DNA from 3 places in the Streptomyces sp. GL_148 genome. Region 2 is predicted to be linked to each of the others. Evidence: riboswitches for the same ligand, from Rfam matches in the RefSeq annotation. Region 2 holds a riboswitch; each other region holds the start of a gene.

Evidence for each region. A riboswitch is a leader RNA that binds a small molecule or an ion and turns the genes downstream of it on or off. The one in region 2 is predicted to bind cyclic di-AMP.
Region 1: linked by a shared signal. The riboswitch ahead of AC3IYI_RS29865 (M23 family metallopeptidase) and the one ahead of AC3IYI_RS33505 (peptidoglycan DD-metalloendopeptidase family protein) in region 2 are both predicted to bind cyclic di-AMP.
Region 3: linked by a shared signal. The riboswitch ahead of AC3IYI_RS15860 (transglycosylase family protein) and the one ahead of AC3IYI_RS33505 (peptidoglycan DD-metalloendopeptidase family protein) in region 2 are both predicted to bind cyclic di-AMP.

The regions. Positions count from the first base shown of each region.
Region 1 is NZ_CM174396.1:6,535,034-6,540,505, reverse strand. Features, by position in the region: gene AC3IYI_RS29880 (bifunctional acetate--CoA ligase family protein/GNAT family N-acetyltransferase) at 1-473, opposite strand, end outside; gene AC3IYI_RS29875 (HPr family phosphocarrier protein) at 658-939, shown strand; gene AC3IYI_RS29870 (GntR family transcriptional regulator) at 1,208-1,873, opposite strand; gene AC3IYI_RS29865 (M23 family metallopeptidase) at 2,096-2,890, opposite strand; cyclic di-AMP (ydaO/yuaA leader) riboswitch at 2,903-3,061, opposite strand; gene AC3IYI_RS29860 (M16 family metallopeptidase) at 3,302-4,669, opposite strand; gene AC3IYI_RS29855 (M16 family metallopeptidase) at 4,690-5,472, opposite strand, start outside.
Region 2 is NZ_CM174396.1:7,417,547-7,423,018, forward strand. Features, by position in the region: gene AC3IYI_RS33495 (aspartate aminotransferase family protein) at 1-209, shown strand, start outside; gene AC3IYI_RS33500 (tyrosine-protein phosphatase) at 261-1,082, opposite strand; cyclic di-AMP (ydaO/yuaA leader) riboswitch at 1,407-1,604, shown strand; gene AC3IYI_RS33505 (peptidoglycan DD-metalloendopeptidase family protein) at 1,607-2,602, shown strand; partial or broken gene AC3IYI_RS33510 (DNA glycosylase AlkZ-like family protein) at 2,672-2,965, shown strand; gene AC3IYI_RS33515 (PP2C family protein-serine/threonine phosphatase) at 3,317-4,426, opposite strand; gene AC3IYI_RS33520 (SGNH/GDSL hydrolase family protein) at 4,665-5,472, shown strand, end outside.
Region 3 is NZ_CM174396.1:3,500,555-3,506,026, forward strand. Features, by position in the region: gene eno (phosphopyruvate hydratase) at 1-837, opposite strand, end outside; gene AC3IYI_RS15860 (transglycosylase family protein) at 1,150-1,842, opposite strand; cyclic di-AMP (ydaO/yuaA leader) riboswitch at 1,845-2,017, opposite strand; gene AC3IYI_RS15865 (transglycosylase family protein) at 2,294-3,397, opposite strand; partial or broken gene AC3IYI_RS15870 (cytochrome P450) at 3,541-3,714, opposite strand; gene AC3IYI_RS15875 (hypothetical protein) at 3,791-3,991, opposite strand; gene AC3IYI_RS15880 (cytochrome P450 family protein) at 4,503-5,472, opposite strand, start outside.

The DNA of each region.
Region 1 (5,472 bases), 880 kb from region 2:
ATCATCTTGCTGTTGGCGGGCAGCACCTCGGCCGCGAAGCGGCGGATCCCGCGTTCGCGGGCCACCGCGCCGATGTGTTCGAGCAGGGCGGAGGCGACTCCGCGTCCCTGGTGGGCGTCCTGAACGAGGAAGGCGACCTCGGCCTCGTCGGAGGGTCCGGTGGCCGAGCGGCCGTCGGCGCCGATCCGGTCGTAGCGGACGGTGGCGATGAACTCGCCGCCGATCGTCGCGGCGAGGCCGACCCGGTCCACGTAGTCGTGGTGCGTGAAGCGGTGCACGTCGCGGTCGGAGAGCCGGGGGTAGGGAGCGAAGAACCGGTAGTACTTGGACTCGTCCGAGACCTGCTCGTAGAAGCTGACCAGCCGGCCCGCGTCTTCGGTGGTGATGGGCCGGATCCGGGCCGTTCCGCCGTCGCGAAGGACCACGTCGGCTTCCCAGTGGTCCGGGTACGAGGGGTCGGACTCGGTCGTCATGGGGTCACCTTAAGGCTCGAACGGTCCGAGTGGCCCGGGCGCGGCGCATCGGGCAAGCTGTCTCGAATCAGGGCAAGCTGGGGTAGGTCGAATGGCGGAAAACTCGGGCCGAAGGTCGGTTCGACCATTCCGGACGCCGTGAGAGACTGGTCTAGACAACCGTAAGAACCTGAAGGGCATCACCATGGCAGAGCGCCGCGTCAACGTCGGCTGGGCCGAGGGCCTGCACGCTCGTCCCGCCTCGATCTTCGTCCGTGCGACGACCGCTTCCGGCGTCCCGGTGACCATCGCGAAGCTGGGCGGCGACCCCGTCAACGCCGCCTCCATGCTGGCGGTTCTGGGCCTGGGCGCCCAGGGCGGCGAGGAGATCGTCCTCTCCTCCGAGGCCGATGGAGCCGAGGTCGCGCTGGACCGCCTCGCGAAGCTGGTCGCCGAGGGGCTCGAGGAGCTTCCCGAGACCGTCTGACCCTTCGGGTTCAACCCGCAGGACTCGCAGACTTGCAGACTTGCAGGACTTGCACGGCGAAGCCGTTGCCCCCGACCGCCCCGGTCGAGGGCAACGGCTTCGCTGCTTTTCCGCGGGGAAATCCGGTCGGCCCGCGGCCCGTCGACCCGTCGGCCCGGGCGGAAATACACACACCACTGAGGGGCCGAATTCCGGCGGCGGAATAAAGCGCGAGGCGCGGGCGTCAATTACCCCGGCCCGGATATCTCCCCTTTGTATGCGGCGCTTGTTAATGCGGAACGCTTGCCGTGTTTACGGCAGGTTGCAAAGTCCTCACACGCATCCGGTGCGCCCCCGCCGCCCGGTCCACGTGCACCGCGGTCAGCGCCCGCGCCCGCTCGGCGTCGCCCCGGGCCACCGCATCGACGATCGCGCCGTGCTCCGCCCAGGACTCCACGGGCCGCACCGGGGCCTCCACCACGTACATCCAGGCCACCTTGTGCCGCATCTGCGTGAGAAGCGTGATCAGCCCGGGGCTGCCCGAGGCCTGGGAGAGCGTCTCGTGGAACCAGCCTCCCAGGGAGCGCAGATCCTCCCCCTGCCCCCTCCTGGCCCGCTCCTGGCCCAGCCTGACCAGGCCGCGCAGCACCTTGAGGTGGGCCTCGCTGCGCCGCCGGGCCGCCCGGGCGGCCGCGAGGGGCTCCAGGAGCATCCGCAGCTCCAGGAGGTCGGCCGCCTCCTGTTCGGTCGGCTCGGCCACGCAGGCGCCCGCGTGCCGCCGGGTGGTCACGAACCCCTCGGACTCCAGCGTGCGCAGCGCCTCGCGCACCGGGACGCGGGAGACTCCGTAGCGGCGGGCCAGCACCTCCTCGGTCAGCCGGCCGCCGGGCCCGAACACCCCGGAGACGATGTCGTCGCGGATCGCTGTGCATACCGTGTGCGCGGGAATACGCAAGACCGGACCTCCGCCTTTTCGTAGGGCTGTGCGCGTTGCGACTCTATTGCAACACACGATAATTTCCGAGGGCGGCCGGAAATACGAAACATTCACACAACGCGAAGCAGGAAGCACGAAGCAGGAAGCGCGAAGCGCGCGCACGAAGCACGAAGCACGACGAAGGCCCCGGCTCTCAAAGAGCCGGGGCCTTCGCGGAAGACGTGCGGTGAGGCGAGCGGGTCAGACGGTGACGCCGTGCGAGCGCAGGTACGTGACCGGGTTGATGTCCGTACCGTAGTCGGCGCCGGTGCGGGCCTCGAAGTGCAGGTGCGGGCCGCTGGAGTTGCCGGTGGAGCCCGACAGGCCGATCTTCTGGCCGGGGACGACCTGCTGGCCGACGGAGACGCTCAGCGAGGACATGTGGCCGTACTGGGTGTACGTGCCGTCGGCGTGCTTGATGACGACGTTGTTGCCGTACGCGCCGCCGTAGCCCGCCTCGACCACGGTGCCGAGGCCCACGGCGTGCACCTCGGTGCCGGAGGCGGCGTGGAAGTCGATGCCGGTGTGGCTGCCGGAGGACCACATGCCGCCACCCGCGTGGTACTGGGTGCTGACATAGGTGTTGTCGAGCGGGGACACGAAGGTGTTGAGGCGCTTGCGCTCCTCTTCGCGAGCGGCGCGCTCGGCGGCCTCACGCTCGGCCTTGGCCTGCGCTTCGGCCTTCGCCTTGGCCTCGGCGGCCCGCTGCCGGGCGTCGGCCTCGGCCTGCGCCTTGGCGGCGGCGGCCTCGGCGGCGCGCTGCTGGGACTGGGCCTGGGCCTCGACGTCACCGGCGAGCTCGTCGGCCACCACGATGGTGTTGAGGGCGCCGGTGTCCTCCATGGAGGGGGACTTGTCCGCGGCGAACGCGGGGCCGGCCAGGGAGCCCACGACGCCGGTAGCGGCGAGGGCGGCTATGCCGGCGTAGCCGGCGGTCCTGCGGCTCATACGGCTCGAACCACGGTGCTTACCGGCGGCACTACTGCCAAACGCCATGAAGGGGCTGATCCTTTCCTTCCCTCTCGCCTACCGGGTTAGCTGACGGGTTCGGAGCAGGAAGGTCTCCTACGGGCCCCTCTTGCGAGGTGGTCCGATTCACCCCAGGGACACAAGTGGGTCCCCGGCTCCCCAGGCTCGCGCCTGACGGGGACTCGGCGATCACTGCCCGGTGCCGCGGATGCGGCGGTTACAACTGACGGACAGCACGGCCGACGCTAGGCGGATCATCAGTCAATCGCCAAACAGACACGCCTTTTTGTTGCATACGCCACACCACATACAAGCAACCACACCACCAAAGGGACAGGAAAGGGCAAAAGGGACTCCAGCGGACAAGCCGCCGGAGTCCCTTGCCGGATCCCCTTGTGCGACGGGCCAGTTGGTGACCCGTCGGCAGTCAACGGACGGTCAGTTGACGACCACGGTCACTTCGCCGATCCCGAGGGCCCGCACCGGCTCCTCGATCTGCGAGGCGTCGCCGACCAGGACCGTGACCAGGCGGTCCACCGGGAAGGCGCTGACGACCGCCGAAGTGGCCTCCACCGTCCCGGTTTCGGCGAGCCGCGCGTACAACTGCGCCTGGTAGTCGTCCGGAAGCTCCTGCTCGACCTGGTCGGCGAGCGTGCCCGCGACGGAGGCCGCCGTCTCGAACTTCAGCGGGGCCACGCCCACCAAGTTCTGCACGGCCACGTCCCGTTCGGCGTCGGTCAGGCCGCCCGCCGCGAGGGTGCGCAGCACCGTCCAGAGGTCGTCCAGGGCCGGGCCGGTGTTGGGGGTGTCCACCGAGCCGCTGATGGCGAGCATCGAGGCGCCCTTGCCGTCGGCGGTGGAGCGCAGCACCTGGCCGAAGGCGCGCACGCCGTAGGTGTACCCCTTCTCCTCGCGCAGCACCTTGTCCAGCCGGGAGGTGAGCGTGCCGCCCAGGCAGTACGTGCCGAGCACCTGGGGCGCCCAGACCCGGTCGTGCCGGTCGGCGCCGATGCGGCCGATCAGCAGCTGCGTCTGGACCGCGCCGGGCCGGTCCACGATGACCACGCGGCCCGTGTCGTCGGCGGTGATCGGCGGGACCGGGCGCGGGGCGGTGGTGTCACCGGTCCACGCGCCCAGGGTGTCGGCCAGGACGGCGTCCAGGTCGATGCCGGTCAGGTCGCCGACGACCACCGCGGTGGCGGTCGCGGGGCGCACGTGGGCCTCGTAGAAGGCGCGTACGGCCGCGGAGTCGATGCGGGCGACCGTCTCCTCGGTTCCCTGACGCGGGCGCGACATCCGCAGGGAGGCCGGGAAGAGCTCCTTCGAGAGCTGCTTGGCGGCGCGGCGCTGCGGGTTGGCGCTCTCGTGCGGGATCTCGTCGAGCCGGTTGCGCACCAGGCGGTCCACCTCGGCGTCGGCGAAGGCCGGCGCGCGCAGCGCCTCGGCGACCAGCCCCAGCGCCTTGTGCAGGCGGGAGGCCGGGACCTCCAGGGAGACCCGCAGGCCGGGGTGGTCGGCGTGCGCGTCGAGGGTGGCGCCGCAGCGCTCCAGCTCGGCGGCGAAATCCTCGGCGGAGCGCTTGTCGGTGCCCTCGGACAGGGCGCGGACCATGATCGTGGCCACGCCGTCCAGGCCCTCGGGCTCCGCGTCGAGCGGGGCGGCGAGGTTGATCTCGACCGCGACCACCTGCTGGCCCGGGCGGTGGCAGCGCAGCAGGGTCAGGCCGTTGGCCAGGACCCCGCGCTCGGGGGCCGGGAAGGCCCACGGCTGCGGCTCGCCGGCCTCGGGGCGCGGGTGGAAGGTCATCGTGACGGCTGCGGTGTCGCTCACTGCTCCGCCCCTTCGTTCTCGTCGCTCGCGTCGGTCTCTTCGGTGAGGTCGGTGTCGTCGTCCGCGCCGGCTTCGAGCGGCTCGTAGACGAGCACCGCGCGGTTGTCGGGGCGCAGTCGGGCCGCGGCCACGGCCTGCACCTCCTCGGCGGTGATGTCGAGGACGCGCTGGACGGCGGTCAGCGCCAGCTGCGGGTCGCCGAACAGCACCGCGAAGCGGCACAGTTCGTCGGCGCGGCCGGCCACCGTGCTCAGCCGGTCCAGCCACTCGCGCTCCAGCTGGGCCTGCGCGCGCTCCATCTCCTCGGCCGTCGGGCCCTCGGCGGCGAAGCGCGCGAGCTCCTCGTCGACGGCCGCCTCGATGGCGGGCACCTCGACCCCGCTGGAGGTCTTGACGTCCAGCCAGCCCAGCGAGGGCGCGCCGGCGAGGCGCAGCATGCCGAAACCGGCCGCTACGGCGCTCTGGTCGCGGCGCACCAGGCGGTTGTGGAGCCGGGAGGACTCGCCGCTGCCCAGGACGGTCAGCGCCACGTCGGCGGCGTCGCACTCGCGGGTGCCGTCGTGCGGGAGCCGGTAGGCCGCCATCAGCGCGCGGGCCGGAACCTCCTCGACGACCTCCTCGCGCAGCTGCTCCCCCATGATCTCGGGCAGCGAGCCGTCGCGCGGCGGCTGCTTGCCGTCGTGGCCGGGGATGGTGCCGAAGTACTTCTCGACCCAGGCGAGCGTCTTCTCGGGGTCGATGTCGCCGACGACCGAGAGCACCGCGTTGTTGGGCGCGTA
Region 2 (5,472 bases):
CGCTGCTGCAGAAGCACCGGATCCTCACGCAGGTCTCCGGCGACCACCTGGAGGTGATCAAGCTGATCCCGCCGCTGATCGTGGACGAGGCGGACGTCGACCGGTTCGTCGGCGCCTTCCGCGCGGTCATGGACGAGGCCCACGGCGGCGGCGCGCTGATGTGGGACTTCGGGCGGACGCTGGTGAAGCAGGCCGTCGCCAACCGCTGAGTCAACCGCTGGGCCGGTGGCTCGGCGGGCGACGGCCCACCTCGTGGGGCGTCAGTCCAGCAGCCGGTCGCGGAGCCTGTCGAGGGTCTCGGGCGTCAGCCCGAGACCCTCGGCGAGGTAACGCTCCACGCCGCCCCACTCCTCGTCGATGGTGTCGAAGGCCGTGGTCAGATACGGGGCGCGGGCGTCGAAGAGCGGGGCGAGCAGCTCCATCACCTCGGGGGCGCGGGCCTCGGGAGAGTCGCTGCCCCGGCGGACCCGGTAGCGGTTGTGGGGGGCGTTCGACTCCAGGTAGTCCGCGAGGATCGCCTCCCGCCCGACGCCCAGCGCGAGCAGGGTGACGGCGATCGACAGGCCGGCCCGGTCCTTCCCGGCGGCGCAGTGCATGAGCGCCGGGACGCTGTCCTCGGCGAGCGCGTGCACGACCCGGCTGTGCTCGGCGGTACGGGTCAAGATCATCGACCGGTACGAACGGGACATCCGCGCGGCGGCCTTGCCCTCGCCCAGGATCTCGCGGAGCTGCGCCAGGTCCCCCTCGCGGACCATCTTCCAGAACTCCCGGCCGTCGGCCGGATCCGACAGCGGAATGCCGACGTTGCGCACGCCGGGCAGCTCCACGTCCGCACCCTCCAGCGCGTGGTCGGCGTCGTTGCGGAAGTCGAAGACGGTGTGCAGTCCGAGCGAGGCGAGGAAGTCTGCGTCGGTTTCGGTGGCATGCGCCAGATGTCCGCTTCGGAACAGTCGTCCTGACTTGACCCTTCGGCCGTCCGCGGTCGGCAAGCCGCCCACGTCGCGGAAGTTGCGCACTCCGGTCAGGGCCGGCGCCGGCGCCGCCGGATCGGTGTGCGTGCTCTGGGGTATCTGCTGGGTCACAGGGCTCCTCCGTGTCGTCCGTGCGGTCGTCGTCGCACGTGTCCGAATTGCGCTACTTGCGGGCAACTTGCCATAGCGAGAGGCGAGATCGGACGCGCCCCCGTGAGCCAGATCATACGGTGACGGTGAGTGGCTGATCGCGAATGGCGAATTGCCTTGCTGGGGCGGTTGTTGAAGGTGCGGAATGGACGGAGGGTGACCGGAATTCCGGCGGCCCGTCATCTTCAAGATTCTGTTGGGGAATTCATGACTTGTTCCGCGTGGCCGGGCTCGATTACGTTCGCGATCGATCCGGACGGACCGCCTAATCCTGCCGCCGACCGGAAACCGCACCCGACTATTCACGCGCGTGGCAGGAGCGGGGGAACCAGGTAAGCCGCTGTTCCGGATCTCCGGTCGAGATCTTTATAACGGGACAGCTCGGGGTGAAGCCGTACATGTGCTGTTCACCGGCACGGAGGCGGCCGGACATCTCCAGTCCGAACCCGACAGCTCACCTCGCAGGCGTCGGAGAGGAATTCGACATGTCCGGAACGGGTAAGCACCGCCGTCCCAAGTCCCGCTCGATATCCCGCGGGTTCGCCGTCGCGGGCACCGGTGGCGCGGCCCTCGCGCTTCCGCTGCTCGGCGCCACCGGCGCCCATGCCGCGGGCGTCCCGGCCGCCGCTCCGGTCAAGGCTCCGCAGGTGGGGGCCGCGCTCCAGGCTGCGCCCGCCGCCGCGCCCGCCGCGGCGCAGGCCGCTCCCACCGTCTACACCGTGGTGCCCGGCGACTACCTCTCCAAGATCGCCGCGGACCGGCACCTCGCCGGTGGCTGGGAACAGCTCTACGCGGACAACCTCGAGGCCGTCGGCACCAACCCGTCGCTGATCCACCCGGGGCTCAAGCTCACGCTCGGTGCGAAGGGCTCGGCTCCGGCCGAGTCCGCGCCGGCGGAAACGCCGAAGCCGGCCAAGAAGTCCGCTTCCTCCGCTTCCTCCGCTTCCTCCGCTTCCTCCGCTTCCTCCGATTCCTCCGATTCTTCCACTTCCGGCGATTCGTCGGATTCCTTCGACGAGGCCGCCGCGCCCGCCGCCAAGGCACCCGCCGAGCAGCAGCAGGGCGGCTCCACGTCGACCGGCTTCGTCGCCCCGGTCGGTGGCGGCACCTCCACCGCGTACAAGACCGCCGGCTCCATGTGGTCCAGCGGTTACCACACCGGTGTCGACTTCGCCGCGAGCAGCGGCACCACCGTCAAGGCGGTCGGCGCCGGCACCGTGGTCTCCGCCGGCTGGAGCGGCGCGTACGGCAACGAGGTCGTCATCCGGCACGCCGACGGCAAGTACAGCCAGTACGCGCACCTCTCCCAGCTGTCCGTCTCGTCCGGCCAGGACGTCACCGGCGGGCAGACCATCGGCCTCTCCGGTTCCACGGGCAACTCGACCGGCCCGCACCTGCACTTCGAGATCCGTACCGGGCCCTCCTACGGCTCGGACATCGACCCGCTGGCCTACCTCCGGTCGAAGGGCGTCAGCATCTGAATCCGAGGCGCTGTCCGAGGTGCCGGTCAGGCTGCCCGTTTCGACGGGGGACTGGACGGTCGTCGTGGCATGAAGGTCAGCGCAGGGGAGCTCAACCGCTCCACGCTCGCACGGCAGTTGCTGCTGCGGCGCGAGGTGATGGACGTCGGTGACGCGGTCCGCCGGGTGGTCGCCCTGCAGGCGCAGCACGCGGCCTCGCCGTACCTCGCGCTGTGGAACCGGCTCTCCGGCTTCGACCCGGCGGACCTCGACGCCGCCTTCACGGGGCGCGAGGTCGTCAAGTCGACCTTGATGCGGCTGACCCTGCACGCCCGCGCCGGCCGCGCACGGTACCGGCGGACCCGGAGGCGGCGGAGGAATCCCTGCGGACGCTGGTCATGCGCTACCTGGAGGGGTTCGGGCCGGCGTCGGCGGCGGGATCGAGGCGACCGCCTTCCACCCCCTGCGGGAGGAGGTCTGGGAGGCGCTCGCCGACGAGGCCCGGGGGCTGACGGCCTTCCTGGCCGACCGCGAACCGGAGGTCTACCGGCGGTACGGCCACTGGTGGAGCAAACTGCCGAGCGCCGAGACCCGGCTGCTCGTCTGAGCCGGGGCCGGGACCGGAGGGGGGTCCCGGTCCCGCTTGCCCCACTCGCGCAGGTCGGAAGAAAGGCCTGCTGCGGGGTGGTGACACGGTCGTCGCGCCGGCTGCGCGGGCCCGCGTACCGGCCCGCTTCATACGAGCCGGTCGATGAGGATCATCGCCACGTCGTCCGTCAAGAGGCCCTCGGTATGGCGGATCAACGCCTGGTGCAGTTCGTCCAGGAACTCCTGTGGGGAGGTGTCCGCGGGTATCTGCTCCATGGTCTCCGGCAGCGGGAAGAAGTCGTCGGCACGGTTGCGGGCTTCGATCACGCCGTCGGTGTAGAGCAGCAGCCGGTCACCGGGCAGGAACGGGTAGCTCTCCGGTGTGGCGGGAGGGCCGTCCACGAGGTCTTCGAGACCGAGGGGCGGCATGGGCGAGGTCGGCATCAGGGTCTGAACCTTGCCGTGGCGGAGCGCCAGCGGAGGAGGATGGCCGCGGTTGACCAGGTGCACCACCTGTTCGTCCGGCACCTGGGCGATGAGCGCGGTGGTGAACCCCTCCAGGAGTACTTCGGGAAGTTCTGCCTGAGAGTAGGTACCCGAGACGGCGGCCTCCCGCCGCAGCGCGGCCGCGCAATGGTTCATGACCTCCTGCAGTTCGTCCTCGTAGTGCACGGCCTCCCGGAACGCGCCCAGTGCCACCGCGACCGCGCGTATGGCGGACAGCCCTTTCCCCCGGACGTCCCCCACGATCAGCCGGACGCCGTAGCGCGTCTGTACGGCCTCGTACAGATCTCCGCCCACCTGTGCTCCGGTCCCGGCCGCGAGGCACATGCTGGCCGCCCGCACCGGGCCCAGGAGCTCGGGGACGGGCCGCAGGACGACCTCCTGGGCCGCCACTGCGATCCGGCGTACCTGGTCGAGTTCGCTCTGCCTGCGCGCGCGCACCGCCTTGCTCAAGGTGACACTGGCCACGGACACCACGATGATCCCCAGGAAGTTGCCGATGATCAGCTGGGTCTGGGTTCCCCACGACTGGTTGTACGTCGCGGAGGTCGCGTTCACACCCGCAGCCAGGGCCGCCGCGGACAGCGTGCCCACCGGGCCCATCGTCAGCGCGGCCAGCGCCGGCGTCGTGGTGAGAACGGGACCGGTGACCAGATCGTGTGCGGGCGAGAGCTCGATGCCGAGCACGCCCAGCGCGATCGCGAAGGGCGCACACTGGGCCAGTGTGAACAGGAGCGCGCCGTGAGCGCCCACTCCTGGTCGAGGGAACGGTCCTGACCGAACGGGCGGGCGAGGATGTGACCCCATGGGACCAGCCTGCCTCTCGGAAGCTGTTACGGCCTCCCGGAAACCGGGACGGCGCCACGTTCTCGTACACCTCCGTCGCCGGTGAGCCCGAGTCCGACCACGGACAGGTCCGCCGTTGTTATTCCCCGTCCCGGGGGTGGTGAAGATCACGGTCCGTAAGGCCCTGGCTACGGTCGCGTAGGTCATGATCCGGGGTGAAGTATGGGCTCCCGTGGCAGCGACGACGACATCCAAGACGAAGACCATTGGCTCGTACGCGGCGCTCGGGGACAGCTTCACCGAGGGCGTGGGGGACCCGGGACCGGGGGACACCTTCCTCGGCTGGGCGGACCGGCTGGCCGTCCTCCTGGCCGACCGGCGCGAGGAGGGGCACGAGGAGGGGCACGAGGAATCCGGCGACTCCGGCGACTCCGGCGAGTACGCCGATTCCGGCGGGTTCCGCTACGCGAACCTGGCCGTACGGGGCCGGCTGCTGGACCAGATCGTGGCCGAGCAGGTCCCCCGGGCGAAGGAGCTCGCACCGGACCTGGTGACCTTCTGCGCGGGCGGCAACGACATCATCCGGCCCGGCAGCGATCCGGACGACGTGGCGCAGCGGTACGAGGCGGCCGTGCGCGACCTCGCCGGATCCGTCGGCCTGGTCGTGATCACCACCGGCTTCGACACGCGCGACGTGCCGGTCCTCAAGCACATGCGGGGCAAGATCGCGACGTTCAGCGCGCACGTCCGGTCGATCGCCGACCGGTACGAGTGCCCCGTACTCGACCTCTGGTCGCTGAAATCCGTACAGGACCGGCGGGCCTGGGACGACGACCGGCTGCACCTCTCGCCCGAGGGGCACACCCGGGTCGCCCTGCGCGCCGCCCAGGTGCTCGGCCTCGACACGCCGGCCGACCCGGACCAGCCCTGGCCGCCGATGCGCCCGCGCGGATCGGTGGACACCACCCGCGACAACATCCACTGGGCCCGCGAGCACCTGGTGCCGTGGATCG
Region 3 (5,472 bases), 3.9 Mb from region 2:
GTACGCCTCGACGAGCTCGGCGTAGTAGTCCGTCATCTCGGCGGCCGAGCGGGACTTGCCCTCGAACTCGTAGTTGCCGTCCTTGTAGAACTCGGACGCGGCGACGTCGAGCGCGAGCGCGATCTGGGTGCCCGGGACGTAGCCGGCCTGCTTGATGGCCTCGACGATGAGGTCGAGCGCGGCGCGGTTCGACTCCAGGTTCGGCGCGAAGCCGCCCTCGTCGCCCAGGCCGGTGGAGAGGCCCTTGGTGTGCAGGACCTTCTTGAGGGTGTGGTAGACCTCGGCACCCCAGCGAAGGGCCTCGGAGAAGGACTCCGCGCCGATCGGGGCGATCATGAACTCCTGGATGTCGACGTTGGAGTCGGCGTGCGACCCACCGTTCAGGATGTTCATCATCGGAACGGGCAGCAGGTGCGCGTTCGGGCCGCCGAGGTAGCGGAAGAGCGGCAGGTCCGAGGCCTCGGACGCGGCGTGCGCGACGGCGAGGGAGACACCGAGGATGGCGTTGGCTCCGAGGGAGCCCTTGTTCTCGGTGGCGTCCAGGTCGATCATCGCCTGGTCGATCAGGCGCTGCTCGGTGGCGTCGTAGCCGACGAGCTCCGGGCCGATCTGCTCGATGACGGCGAGGACGGCCTTCTCCACGCCCTTGCCCATGTAGCGGTTGGGGTCACCGTCACGGAGCTCTACGGCTTCGAACGCTCCGGTGGAGGCGCCGGACGGGACTGCAGCACGGCCGGTGCTGCCATCGTCGAGGCCCACCTCGACCTCGACCGTGGGGTTGCCTCGGGAGTCCAGGATTTCCCGGGCTACGACGACGTCGATGGACGGCACGAGCATCTCCTTCTGGGATGTGACGCTGGGTGTGCGGTGGCATGTCAGGCCGTGGGATGGCCTTGCCGCTTAGAGCCTAACCGCCTCGGGGCACTCGGCCAGCCGACCGCCCGGGTCCTGGGACGAAAAAGGGCCTGAATGCCCCTCTTACAGGACATAGGGCTCTTGATCACCGGTCGTTCCGGAGGGTCCGTCAGGCCGGAGACACCTGCACACAGCACCGCCCGGCACGCAGGGTGTTGCGCGCCGGGCGGTGGAATTACGTGGTGGAACTACTGCGTGTCGTCGCGAAAGTAGCCACGACCGTTCTCACAGGTTTCAGCTGAGCTTCAGCTTCTGGCCCGGGAAGATCAGGTCGGCGTCCGAGACGATGTCCTTGTTGAGCTCGAAGAGCTTCTCCCAGCCACCGGACACGTTGTTCGCGTCGGCGATCGCACCCAGCGTGTCGCCGGACTTGACCGCGTAGGAGCCGTTGCCCGTCTTGGGGGCTTCGGTCTTCGGCGCGGCGGCCGGACGCTCGGAGCGGGTGGTCGGAGCCTCGACGCGCTTGGTCTCCTTCTTCGGAGCCTCGGTCTTCTTCTCCTGCTTCGGCTGCGTCTTCGGCTTGGTGGGGGTCTGGGCCGAGCCGCCGGTGTAGGAGGAGTTCGACAGGCCCACGCCGCAGTGCGGCCAGGCGCCCTTGCCCTGGCCCTTGAGGACCTTCTCGGCGATGGCTATCTGCTGCGACTTGGAGGCCTGGTTGGCCTGCGCGGCGTACGTCTTGCCGCCGTACGCGGCCCACGTGGAGGACGAGAACTGCAGGCCACCGTAGTAGCCGTTGCCCGTGTTGATGGACCAGTTGCCGCCGGACTCGCACGAGGCGACGCGGTCCCACTCGCCAGCGGTCGCGGCGGAAGCGGTGCCCGCAGCCATCAGGGGAGCCGCGACGGCGACACCCGCGACACCGGCCAGCGTGACGATGCGGACGGCCTTGGAGCCGCGACGGTGCTTGCCCTTGCCGGAAAGCAGCATGGAGTTCTCCTCACCGACGCCTACGAGGTGAGCTGTCGGGTTCGGGCGAGTGAGTGCCCGGCCGAGCGACCTAGCGCTTGGCTTAACCCCTAGCCGGCTGAAGTGACCGTCTCTCAACGGCCGCCACCGGCGCCTACCTTGGTTCCCCCGCTCCTGCCTTCGGCGCTTTACGCGACGAGTGTTCCCTCCGTCCGCCGGCAGGATTCGGCGATGCGGTCGAAGGAGCCCGCGGTGGCGAGCGATTCAGAAGGTAGACAGGTCTCCCCCCGATGTTCAACGAGCGACATCGGGGGGAGACGGTGCCTACTTGCGCTCCCCGGAAGGGCGTTTGCGCAGGTGAGGGCGGGGTTTGCGGAACCCTGCGGGCGGGACACGCCAGTTGACCTGAAGAGACACATGTCTCACTTACAGAAAACGGACAATCAGCTGGTTCCGGGCGCCTCAAGTGTCCTTATTGATGCGTTAGATCCAGGTTCTGGCCGGGCTTGATCAGGTCCGCGTCGCCGCCGATGACCTGCTCGTTGGCCTCATAGAGACCCTTCCAGCCGCCCTTCACTCCGTTGGCGTCCGCGATCGCGATCAGGCTGTCGCCCGCCTTCACGGTGTACGTCGGGTCCGACGCGGCGTCAGGCGCGGCGGGCGTCTCGACGGCGGCCGGGCCGCGGTGCTTGCCGCCGCCCTCGGACGCACCGGGGGTCGCCGGAGCGGTCGGGGAGGCGGACTCGCCGGGTGCGGCCGGAGTCGTCGGGGCCGTGGGATCAACCGGGTTGACCGGGTTTGACGGGTTCCCCGAATTGCCCGGGTTCGTCGGCTTCGTCGAGTTCCCCGGGTCGGACGGGGTCACCGGAGCCGTCGGGTCCACCGGCAGGGTCGGACCCACCGGCAGGGTCGGATCCGCGGACGGCGGTGCGGGAGTGGTGGGGTCCGCCGGCGCCGTGGGGTCCGTCGGGCTCGTGGGAGGCGTCGGGTCGCCCGGGAGGCCGGGAGGCGACGTCTGGGGGTCCGGCGGGGGCATGACGGGCAGTTCGCCGGGCACGCCGATCGGATAGTCGGGCAGCACCGAGGCCGACGGGCCCGGACCCTTCTGCGACGGGGCCCCGAAGTCCGTGGACGGCTTGCCCGAGCCGGTGTGCGGCACGGAGTCGTCCGGGCGGGACGGGGCGGGGGCGGCGGATCCGGAACCGCCGGGCAGGCCCGGGTCCACCTCGGCGGCGGGCGCGTCCTGCGTCAGACCGGCCTGCACCGCGCACAGCGGCCACGCCACGGGGCCCCGGGAGGCCAGGACCCGTTCGGCCACAGCGATCTGCTGGGAGCGGCTGGCGAGGTCGGCGCGCTCGGCGAAGTCGAGCCCGCCGGCGCTCTTCCACTCCTCCTGGCTGAACTGCAGCCCGCCGTACGCGCCGCCGCCGAAGTTGGCGCTCCACGTACCCCCGCTCTCGCACTCGGCGACCTTGTCCCACGTGGAGGTCTCCGCGGCGCTCGCGCCGGTGGCCGCGAGCAGCGGCAGGGCGAGTGCGGTGCCGGTGATTCCGGCGGTGACGACAAGTGCGGGCACTTGTCGGGGGCGTCTGTGGCGGCCGTTCCCGGAACGCATGAGGCTGCACCTTTCGCATAACGGCGGGGTAACGGCAGAACCTAGCGGCCTTCGAACGCCAGTCACAAGTTTGGGCAGCGAACTGACTTCCGGTCAGGCGGGTTTCAGGCGTTTTGGGCGGTTGATTCGGCCGTGAAGCGGACCGGAAGCGTCCGCAGCCCCCGCATGATGAGCCCCCCGCGCCACCGCAGCTCCTCGACAGGCACGGCCAGTTCCAGATCGGGCAGCCGCGTCAGCAGCGTCGCGAGCCGGAGACGACTCTCAGGGTCTCCGCCACACGCACCGTCACTCGCAGCGGCGGGATCGTCGGCCTGACGTACACCGGTGTCCCCGCGCGCTGCTCGTTCAGCCGCGTCACCAGCAGCGGCCATGCCCCCTGCTGACGCTCCGCACGCCGGTCCGCTCCTCCTCCGCCACGTCGGCGGGTACATCCTGCTTCGCGGCCACGTGCCATTGCGTCACTGGGCAGCGCGTGCCGGCCTTCTTCTTGAAGCGGTGGCTCTCCGTCTCGACCCGGACCGCGAACAGGCTGAACAGTTCCGCCTTCTCTTCCAAGCCGGGAGTCCCCGGGCGCAGTCGCGTACCGAGAAGCCGCTCCTGGGAGCACTCCTCACCGAGGAACTCAGTGAGGAGTTCCCAGACCTCGTTCTCGACCTCGTCTGCGTTCAGATATACGTCGTCACATCCACGGACGTTTCGGCGGAACGGAGCTGCGCGCGACGTGCCGCGTCGAAGGCCTCCGGCATGGGGATCTTGACGGCATCTCCGTACTTGCGGAGTAGTTCAGCTCGAGATCGATCAGCGTCGTCCGAGTCGATCCGGCCGTCTGAGGTGACTACGCGAGTGCCCTTGTCGACCATCTCCCGAACCCAGTCACTGATGACCCGGGCAGTGCGGCCGTACCGGTCCAGCTTCTGTGCGATGGCCAGATCGACCTTTCCGGCCCGGACGAGCCCTCCGCGAAGACCCCCCTCTGAAGGTGTCCGTGAGGGAAATCGGCCCTTCGCCCGCCTTGTGCGCCAATGCCCGTCAGGCCACCGCCGACCGGCAGCTCAGCAAGAACCCGTCAGGTGGCCTTCCTCGCGTCCGGGGCAGGGATCGGGGTGAAGCGGACCGGGAGGGTGCGCAGGCCCCGCATGATGAGACCGCCCCGCCAGCGCAGCTCTGAGGGGTCCACGGCAAGTTCCAGGTCGGGCAGCCGGGTCAGCAGCTCAGCGAGGGCCGTTTGGCCTTCAAGGCGGGCCAGGGGGGCTCCCAGGCAGTAGTGGATGCCGTGGCCGAGCCCGAGATGCTGGTTGTCGGTCCTGGCAAGGTCGAGCGTGTCCGGATCGCTGAACCGTTCCGGGTCGCGGTCGGCAGCGGCGAGCACGACGAGGACCGGGTCGCCGGCGGGGATGTCCTGGCCCCCCAGAGTCAGCGGCTCCGTCGCGTACCGCCAGGTGGCCATTTCCACGGGGCCGTCGTAGCGCAACAGCTCTTCGATGCCCGTTTCCAGCAGGTCGGTGTCTCCGGCGGCAAGGGAGGACTGGAGACGTTCACGCTGGTCCGGGTTCTGCAGCAGGGCGTAGGCCCCGTTGCCGATGAGGTTGATCGTCGTTTCAAAACCTGCGAAAAGAAGCACGAAGCACATCGCGGCGGCCTCGTTCTCGGTGAGGTGTTCGCCGTGGTCGCTCGCCCGGATCAGGCCGGAGATCAGGTCGTCGCCCAGATCGTCGCGCTTGCGGTGGATCAGTTCGACGAGGTAGCTGCGGATCTGCTTGACCGCGCGAGCCACCCCGCCGCGCGGGCCACCCGCGTGCCGGATCATCATGCCCGCCCAGTCGCGGAAGTCGTCCTGGTCCTCCCGCGGTACGCCGAGCATCTCGCAGATGGCGTAGATGGGGAGCGGGAAGGCGAACTCGTGGATGAGGTCGGCTTCACCCTTCTCACAGAACCGGTCGATGAGGTGGTCGGTCAGTTCCTGGACCCTCGGGGTGAACTCGGCGACCCTGCGCGGGGTGAACGCCTTCGACACCAGGCGCCGGAGCCGGGTGTGG